One region of the Clostridium moutaii genome, then DNA from elsewhere that is predicted to be linked to it. Evidence: a T-box and tRNA genes for the amino acid it is inferred to sense, from the RefSeq annotation. Region 1 holds a T-box; the other regions hold tRNA genes.

The links. A T-box is a leader RNA that pairs with one kind of tRNA and senses whether it is charged. The one in region 1 lies ahead of AB8U03_RS17085 (valine--tRNA ligase), so its partner is inferred to be a tRNA-Val.
Region 2: it has a tRNA-Val gene. The T-box ahead of AB8U03_RS17085 (valine--tRNA ligase) is inferred to sense a tRNA for this amino acid. The anticodon was not compared.
Region 3: it has a tRNA-Val gene. The T-box ahead of AB8U03_RS17085 (valine--tRNA ligase) is inferred to sense a tRNA for this amino acid. The anticodon was not compared.

The regions. Positions count from the first base shown of each region.
Region 1 covers NZ_JBGEWD010000027.1:18,241-21,519, reverse strand. Annotated here, with positions in the region: gene AB8U03_RS17095 (ABC transporter substrate-binding protein) at 91-1,110, shown strand; gene AB8U03_RS17090 (hypothetical protein) at 1,241-1,645, shown strand; T-box leader at 1,789-2,000, shown strand; gene AB8U03_RS17085 (valine--tRNA ligase) at 2,058-3,279, shown strand, end outside.
Region 2 covers NZ_JBGEWD010000002.1:183,763-187,041, forward strand. Annotated here, with positions in the region: gene recD2 (SF1B family DNA helicase RecD2) at 1-6, opposite strand, end outside; gene metK (methionine adenosyltransferase) at 122-1,297, opposite strand; SAM riboswitch class I at 1,370-1,474, opposite strand; tRNA gene AB8U03_RS03605 (tRNA-Tyr) at 1,546-1,630, opposite strand; tRNA gene AB8U03_RS03610 (tRNA-Thr) at 1,636-1,711, opposite strand; tRNA gene AB8U03_RS03615 (tRNA-Val) at 1,728-1,803, opposite strand; tRNA gene AB8U03_RS03620 (tRNA-Tyr) at 1,812-1,896, opposite strand; tRNA gene AB8U03_RS03625 (tRNA-Thr) at 1,902-1,977, opposite strand; gene yyaC (spore protease YyaC) at 2,252-2,791, shown strand; gene mreB (rod shape-determining protein) at 2,829-3,279, opposite strand, start outside.
Region 3 covers NZ_JBGEWD010000020.1:29,161-32,439, reverse strand. Annotated here, with positions in the region: gene AB8U03_RS15285 (DNA polymerase Y family protein) at 1-276, shown strand, start outside; gene AB8U03_RS15280 (SDR family oxidoreductase) at 385-681, opposite strand; gene AB8U03_RS15275 (YybH family protein) at 787-1,194, opposite strand; tRNA gene AB8U03_RS15270 (tRNA-Val) at 1,634-1,710, opposite strand; tRNA gene AB8U03_RS15265 (tRNA-Ser) at 1,757-1,850, opposite strand; gene AB8U03_RS15260 (nucleoside deaminase) at 1,871-2,308, opposite strand; tRNA gene AB8U03_RS15255 (tRNA-Arg) at 2,505-2,581, opposite strand; gene AB8U03_RS15250 (phasin family protein) at 2,756-3,061, shown strand; gene AB8U03_RS15245 (ABC1 kinase family protein) at 3,093-3,279, shown strand, end outside.

The sequences.
Region 1 (3,279 bases):
CTGTAATATATTATAATCTAAAAAGTTTTAACATAATTTTAGTAGCAGTCATATTATGAATAGATATTAAAATTGGTTTTTGGAGGATATATGATAAGAAAAAAATTTGGAATCTATTCTGTTTTGTTGTGTTTTATATTTGTAGTTACTATTTTTACAGCTTGTGGCAGCAGTAAAAAAGATGATAAGGCTCTAGTTAATATAAAACTAAACGAAGTTGCCAGATCCGCATTTTATGCCCCTATGTATGTGGCGATAAACCAGGGAATGTTTAAAGAGCAGGGTATAAATATAGACCTTACAACGGGACAGGGAGCGGATAAAACAATGCAGCAGGTATTGAGCGGAAGCTGTGACATAGGATTTTGTGGCCCAGAACAGGTAATATATATATATAATCAAAAACGAAAGGATTTTCCTGTATTATTTGCCCAGCTAACTACTACAGATGGCTCTTTTTTAGTGGGCAGAAATGCACAAAAAGATTTTAAATGGGAATCTGTCAGGGGAAAGACCATAATTGGTGGAAGACCTGGTGGAGTTCCAGAAATGGCATTGGAATATGTACTTAAAGAAAATGGTATACAACCAGGAAAAGATGTAAACTTAATAACCAATTTAGCTTATACCGCAACAGCCGGTGCATTTAAGGCAAATACAGGAGATTATGTGGCTCTTTTTGAACCAACTGCCAGTATGCTGGAAAAGGATAAGAATGGTTATATAGCAGCCTCAGTAGGTCAATCTGCAGGTGTATTGCCTTATACCTGTTATTTTGCCACCAAGTCTTATATATCAAAAAATCCTGAAACAATACAAAAATTCACAAATGCTATTCATAAGGGTCAGATATGGGTTCAAAAACACAATGATAAAGAAGTGGCTGAAGCCATAAAATCCTTTTTCCCGGGGACTGATGAAGGTGTATTAAAATCTGTAATAAAAAACTACAGGAATATAAAAGCCTATGCTGATACTCCTGTTATAAAAGAACAAAATTTAAATAGACTTATGAATATAATACAATCATATAAATCAGATTTAATACCTGAAAAGCCTCCTTTTGATAAGATAGTCAATAATTCTTTTGCAGAAAAAGCCCTTAAGTAAACGTGATTCTAAGCCGAACTCATGGCCGTATAAGTTTGGCTTAGAAAATATTTATTTTAAATTTCATATGTTCACAGCAATATAATTTTGATATAATAGTAGAAAATATAAATGATAGGTGATGTGGCCTTTGAACAGTGAATATTTAAAATATATAAAGGAATATACTTTAAAAGTTGATTTCGCGAGAATGGAAAATGATATGTTCTACTTCGAAAAAATATATAGGGAAATAAGTATGAAATTTGAAAGCATGTACGGATTTTCCTATAATGAAATGGATGAGGCTTATATTCCAGGTACACTTTTAGGTGTTGGCGGCAAGAAATTTGTTGCTGTATTTTTTATAGAAATAAGAGATGGTGGGAAAAATTATGGAGCCATAGTTTTTCATCCTAAGTATGGACTTATACAGGAAGATGATTTTGAAGAAATTCTTTTAGAAGAAGAATATAAAGATATATTTCCTTATAAATATAGATTAGCTGTAAAGTTGATTAATGATTCTGCTGGAAATATATCTGAAAGATACTAGCTTTTTTGGCAGTTATATATGAAGTGATTCTTAGATTCAGGTGAAGTTTGCTCGTAAGGAATGCTTACCTATTTGAAACTTGTATAAAAATTTCTTGACAGCTTAAAAATTAACGTTATAATAAGAAATGTATCAAATTAAATTTATTAGCTGTGAAAAAGAGGAGTAGGGATAACATTGTATAAAGAGAGAGAAGCTGTTAGTTGAGAGGCTTTTCATATAATATATCCTGAAGGTAGCTTTGGAGCTTCTCTACTGAAATAAAAGTAGGTAGGGGCGGTTTTCTCAATCGTTATTTTTTAAGAGCCTGTAATTTTCAGGAAAAAAGGTGGCAACGCGGGTCTTCGTCCTTTGTGGATGAAGGCTTTTTTATATGTAAGATTATTTTAAACATATTTAAGGAGGAGATCTAATGTCGAAAAGGAAAGATATGGAAACCACTTATAATCCAAAGACATTTGAAGAAAAACTTTATAATAATTGGCAGGAAAAAGGGTATTTTACGCCCCGTGCAGATGATAATAAAAAAACTTATACCATAGTAATACCCCCTCCAAATATTACGGGAAAATTACATCTAGGTCATGCTTTAGATGATACAATTCAGGATATACTGATAAGAACCAAAAGAATGCAGGGATATAATACGTTATGGGTTCCTGGAGAAGATCATGCCAGTATAGCTACTGAGGTAAAGGTGGAAAAGGAACTTTTAAAAGATGGCATTGTAAAAAAGGAAATAGGCCGGGATGCATTTCTTGAAAAGACTTGGGATTGGACTCATGAGTATAGGGAGAGAATAAGAAATCAAGTAAAAAAACTTGGGTGTTCTGTAGATTTCACAAGAGAGAGATTTACTATGGATGCAGGACTTAACAAGGCCGTGAAAAAGTTCTTTGTCAAATTATATAATGATGGACTTATATATCAGGGAAATAGAATAATAAATTGGTGTCCAAAATGCCGCACTGCTATATCGGATGCAGAAATTGAATACAACGAGCAGCAGGGATGCTTCTGGCACATAAGGTATAAGGTAGTTGAAAGTGATGAATATTTGGAGATTGCCACTACAAGGCCGGAGACCATGTTTGGTGACACAGCTATTGCAGTTAATCCTAAGGATGAAAGGTATAAGCATTTAGTTGGCAAGACTGCTGTACTTCCTATTGTAAATAGAGAAATACCAATAGTTGCTGATGATTATGTAGACATGGAGTTTGGTACAGGAGCAGTTAAAATAACTCCTGCACATGATCCTAATGATTATTATGTAGGTAAAAGACATAATTTGCCCGAAATTGTAATAATGAATGAAGATGGAACAATAAAGCTTCCAGGAAGCAAATATGATGGAATGGATAGATACGAAGCTAGAAAATTACTGGTGGAGGATTTGAAAGAACAGGGATTTTTGGTAAAAATAAAAGAACACATGCATAATGTAGGATGTCATGACAGATGTGGAACTACCATTGAACCAATGATTTCAAAACAATGGTTTGTAAAAATGAAGCCTTTGGCAAAACCGGCTATGGATGTGGTAAAAAACAAGAAAATTAAATTTATACCTGAAAGGTTTGAAAAGACTTATTTTAACTGGATGGAAAACATTCAGGATTGGTGTATTTCAA
Region 2 (3,279 bases), on a different contig from region 1:
CTGCATAAGATCTCTCCCACTTTAATAAACATGTAAAAACCTATATCTTTGAATATAATTATAACACATAAGTTTAATTTTAAAAAAGCTCTGTAAATTTGCATACAGAGCTTTTAAAATTCTAGATATATTTTTTTATATCATCAACTTTATTTAATTTTTCCCAAGGTAAATCTATATCGGTTCTTCCAAAATGCCCATAAGCTGCAACCTGTCTGTATATAGGTCTTCTCAAATCCAAATCCCTTATTATAACAGCTGGCCTTAGATCAAATACCTTCTCTACTATGCCCACTATTTCCTCTTCTGATATTTTCCCAGTGTTGAAAGTATCAACAGTTATAGATACAGGTTTTGCTACACCTATAGCATATGCAAGTTGTATTTCCAGCTTATCGGCAACACCAGCAGCTACCAAATTTTTTGCCACCCATCTTGCAGCATAAGCAGCGGATCTATCCACCTTGGTTGGATCCTTTCCTGAAAACGCTCCACCACCATGTCTTCCATATCCACCATAGGTGTCCACTATTATTTTTCTTCCTGTAAGACCAGAGTCTCCCTGAGGTCCACCAACCACAAACCTTCCTGTTGGATTTATGAAGTACTTAGTATTTTTATCCAAAAATTCCGGTGACACAACAGGCTTTATAACATGTTCAATTATATCACTTTCAATTTGTTCTTTAGTTACCAGTTCATCATGCTGGGCGGATACCACTATAGTATCAACTCTAATAGGTTTATTGTCATCATATTCTATAGTCACCTGGGTTTTTCCATCTGGCCTCAAATAACTTAAAGTCCCATCCTTTCTAACCTGTGCCAATCTTTTTGCCAGCTTATGAGCCAGACTTATAGGCATAGGCATATATTCTGGAGTCTCATTAGTGGCAAATCCAAACATCATACCTTGATCTCCTGCTCCTATGGCATCTGTTCCCTCCATCTGTCCTTTTTTAGCTTCCAGGGACTGGTTGACCCCCATAGCTATATCTGATGATTGTTCATCAATTGAGCTCATCACTGAGCAGGTATCACAGTCAAATCCATATTTAGCTCTGGTATATCCTATTTCCCTTACAGTCTTTCTAACTATTTTAGATATATCAACATAACATTTAGTTGATATTTCTCCCATAACCAAAATCATACCTGTAGTAGTAGCAGTTTCACATGCTACTCTTCCGTAAGGATCTTGTTTTAATATAGCGTCCAGAATTGCATCTGAAATTTGATCGCACATTTTATCTGGATGACCTTCTGTAACTGACTCAGACGTAAATAATTTTCTCATTTTCAATACCTCCATACTGTATAAAAAAATAAAAACCTCTTCAAATAAGAAGAGGTTAAATAATTAACTGCTCTCTTATCTTGCAAAATTAACTTGCAGGAATTGGCACCTTGGCAAAATTTCTACTGGTTGCCGGGTTTCATCGGGCCTTTTTCCCTCCGCCTCTCTGGATAAGAGTTTATATTATAGATTTACAATAATTATAAAGATTCTAATAAAACAAAAAACACCCTAACAGTGCTTTTTTATGGTGGAGGAAGATGGATTCGAACCATCGAAGTCACTGACAACAGATTTACAGTCTGCCCCCTTTGGCCGCTCGGGAATTCCTCCGCATTTGGTGCTGGCAGTAGGCTTCGAACCCACGACCTACTGATTACAAGTCAGTTGCTCTACCTGCTGAGCTATGCCAGCTTATTTTGTTATAATGTGGTGGGCACAACAGGGCTCGAACCTGTGACCCTCTGCTTGTAAGGCAGATGCTCTCCCAGCTGAGCTATGCGCCCATAATATTTGGTGGAGGAAGATGGATTCGAACCATCGAAGTCACTGACAACAGATTTACAGTCTGCCCCCTTTGGCCGCTCGGGAATTCCTCCACATTTGGTGCTGGCAGTAGGCTTCGAACCCACGACCTACTGATTACAAGTCAGTTGCTCTACCTGCTGAGCTATGCCAGCCTATTTATTTCATACAATTACGCCCACATAAAACATAAAGGCGTTTAACGTAGTTTAGTATACATTTTTGTGCAATTATTTTCAAATTTCATATTACATTAAAATCTAATGTTAAATGTTTATTCCTTCATGTATCTCATTATTCCTTTAGAAATCATATACCTGTGATTTAGACATAATATTTTACATAATTCCATCATATAAATTATATATAGTATTCTCTTTGGATATTATCCATAGATAGGTATTGCATACATAAAAGAAGGTGAATATATTGAATAAAGTAAAATCTAACTATAAAAATCCATTGGCATATTACGATTTAGCCTATTTTTTAAAGGATCACATCAACAAGGATACCATTATTGTATGTATCGGTACAGATAGATATATAGGGGACTGTCTTGGCCCCTTAGTAGGTACTCTGCTAAAGTGCAAGCACTTTCCTCTGCCAGTTTATGGCACAATTTCAGAACCCATACATGCTTTGAACATTGAGAGTAGACTAAATGAAATAAAGTTACTTCATCCTCATAACAACATTATAGGGATCGATGCCTGTTTAGGAGATTCCAAAACCATTGGAGAAATACAGGTAAGGGACTTTCCCGTTCATCCCGGCAAGGGAGTAGGAAAATCCCTTCCCAATGTAGGGGATTCCTCAATAATAGGCATAGTTGATTCAAATGGCAATGAAGATATATTTAATAATACCAGCAATATACGTTTGAATCTAATTTTAAATATGGCCGAAGTAATACTTTATTCATTAATTCATTCATATTATCTCTATTATAATAATATCTTATTGTAAATATATAGACAAATTTTTTAACACCAATAAAATATCCTCAATCTATTAAGGTTATATCATCACCGGTAAAAATAACTTCCATTTTGTCCAAATACTCAAGAACCTTTCCTGTGCCTAAAGCTACACAGGATATTGGATCTTCAGCTACATAAACAGGCACATGAGTTACTTCCTGTATTAAATCACTTAATCCATTTAGCAAGGCTCCTCCTCCAGTCATAACAATACCTTTCTCAGCTATATCAGCGGATAACTCTGGAGGAGTTTTTTCCAATACCGCCCTAGCTGTATCTGCTATAGAATTTACAGTTTCCTTCAAAGCTATTCTCATTTCTTTAGATGATACTTCCATATTTTTGGGGAGCCCTGTAATTAAATCTCTTCCCCTTATTTCCATACTTATCTCTTCATCTTTGTTAAATGCAGAACCTATATTTATCTTTAAGTCTTCTGAAGTCCTTTCTCCAATCATCAATTTATGTTCTTTT
Region 3 (3,279 bases), on a different contig from region 1:
GAAGATGTCGCTCAGGGCCTTCAGGATAACAATCTCAAGTGCAGAACCGTGCAGATAACTCTGAAGGACACCGAATTTCATACGATCAATCGTCAGGGGAAATTGAATATGCCCACAAATAAAACGGCTGTAATAACTGAAAAAGCCATGGAGCTGCTGCATCATAATTACAGCTTTCGAATCCCGCTGCGCCTCATTGGCGTGACGGCCGGCGACTTACTTGATTTATCTGAATTGGAAGCAGCAAAATATATTCTGAGTGAACTGGATGCCTAAATGTTATTTTATATGTACCCTGCAAGTAACACAAACCAACAAGCGATATATGAAAACGGGAATCAATAAATTGTCATCATTGCTTCCCGTTTTTGCTGAATTTATTTTTTACATTAAGGTGCGTACCACGCCGCCGGTAATATAGGAGGCCCTGTCGGATACAAGGAATGCGATCAGCTCCGCGACTTCCTCGGGCCGGGCTGGACGTCCCAAGGGAACACCGCCTATAGAATCCATCAATGCTTGCCGAGCATCATCCAATGAAATGCTTGAATCTTTCAACATATTTTCAATGATCTGCTCGGATGAACTGGTCTGTGTATAGCCTGGGACAACACAATTTATACGGATTCCGTCCGGTGCATACTGCGTCGCCAGCCCTTTGCTGTAGTTCGTAAGTGCCACCCGTTACTAACACTCGTTTGCTCGAAAGTTCTTTCACACTCCCAGTCTTAAAGTTCTGCATTTCAGTCGATTATCCCCCTACCTGCCTTTATGAGAATTTGACTGTCAATCGGTGACGACCTTGCCATCCCATTCTGCAACCGGTACAGAGGTATGCTCGTGGATGACTTTCCATTCACCGTCCTGTTTTTCAAAACAATCCGTTTGACGAACAAGCATAGGGGGATTGACCGTACCGTCCTTCGTAGCCGTATTCCACCGCTGAACCATGCAGACGACGCCCATGTCGCCATTGATATAGGTTTCCGTTTCTAGAATTTCAATTTTGCATGTTTTCAACTGGCCAAAAGCATCATCAAAGGCCTTTTTAGCGGGTTTGACGCCTTTTGAGGCGAAAGGCGCAATATCGAACCACATGGCGTTGTCTGCCCAATGTTTCGTGCTTTGCGCACCTGTCATTGACTTTGACATTTCCTCAACAATTGAGAGTATTGCCTTCTTATCGTTTTCCATATTCATTGTTTTCTCCTTTTTGGAGGATAACCTCCTTTTTTGCTTATTATATCACTCAAAACTGGACTACAGTATGTCACGTTATATGCTAATTATTTTTACAGCTACACTCATATTATATGGGTTTGAGGCTCCAGCCAATCTTAATGGCTATATCTGGTTGACTGCAGCGGCGAGTTGCGACGAACATGGCGTATTCATAACTTTAAGGAGATTTTTCCCTTTTATGCATGATTGAATTTTTTCACGTTTCCCTTGAACCTTTTCACGAAAAGTAGGGAATCACCGCAGAGAGGTGTGCATCTTTTCACGATACGGGTTCAAAAAAGAAAAAAGCCGCCCATCAAGGTGGCCGGTTTTTTTATGTAAAATGCGGAAAAGCCCAATATTACTGGACTTTTTCGTGCGTCAACATTGTATCAATATTGACGTGATAATATGGTGGAAACAGGGGGGCTCGAACCCTCGACCTTACGGATGTGAACCGTACGCTCTAACCAGCTGAGCTATGCCTCCAAAATGTATTAGCTTGCCCGTTTTGAGACAGCCTAAATTTTGCATGTGGCGGAGACGGTGGGATTCGAACCCACGGAGCAGCTCAACACCGCTCAAACGATTTCGAGTCGTTCTCGTTATGACCTCTTCGATACGTCTCCATATAAAATTTCAGAAATTCTTATCTTTTCTTTTTAAAAAACTCATCCAATATATTGCCACATTCTTCATTATAATCCCATTGAATATTAGTCCAATGGTTTAAATATTTATTTTGCAATACATTCACTACAGAACCGCAGGCTCCTGCATTTGGATCAAATGTTCCTATATACAATTTACTAATTCTACACTGCAATATAGCTCCTGCGCACATGGGACACGGTTCTAAAGTAACGTACATGCTGCAGTCTTTTAATCTCCAATTTTCAAGTACTTTTGAAGCACTTTTTATAGCAATAATTTCTGCATGAGCAGTTGAATCTTTCAATGTTTCTTTTAAGTTACATGCTTTTGATATAAGCCTCTGATTTTTTGTTATAACAGCTCCTACTGGAACTTCACCTAACTCTAATGCTATTCTAGCTTGTTTTATGGCTTCAAGCATGAAATCCATCATATAGATACCTCAAAAACTAAATATTTCAAGTTATTTTCTACTCAAACTTAAACTAAAATATTTTATTATTTCAAACAAACATATAAATCAATATTGATAAATAAAATATAAATATAGAATAAGGATATACTATTTAAAACAGATAATAATTTTCATAAAACAAATGCCCTGTAAATACCGTATTCACAAGACTTTATGGTGCGCCCGAGAGGAGTCGAACCTCCGGCACGCGGTTTAGGAAACCGCTGCTCTATCCTACTGAGCTACGAGCGCATATATAATTACTACCCTCATATTCTATTATAATTTATGAAAATTGTCAATTTTTTTCGCAAATTTTATCAGAAAGCTTTTGTTTTAATGACATCTAAAATCCTATTGATTTTCAATCATGTGGATTATAAGATGATTTATTTATAAAGTTAAATTTATGGAGGAGGAACAAATATGATTAATGAATTAAAAAATTTATTTTTGGCAGGCATAGGTTCAGCTGCATATACTTATGAAAAATCAGTAAAATTAATTGAGGAAATGGTCCAAAAGGGAAAAATAACAGTAGATGAGGGGAAACAGTTATCCGAAGAATTAAAAAAAACAGTCATAGCTAAAAAAGAAGAGATAAAACCCATAAGCAAAACCGATCTGCTATCCATATTGGATAGTATGAATCTTGCTTCTAAAGAAGATATATCATCAATAAATGAGAGATTAACCAAACTTGAAAATAAGATAAGTGATGGAGATGACTAAAGCTTTAAGCTTTAGTCGTTAAATATATACCATGCAAAACCGATACTCAAAAAGATTTAAAGAAATAATGAAGGTACTAGCTAAATATGGTTTTAAATTTTTAGTATATACTAAAAATCATAATAAAGAAAAATCTCCTGAAAATCTTAGAAGGGCTTTTGAAGAACTTGGACCTACTTTTATAAAGATAGGTCAAATATTAAGTTCAAGACCAGATA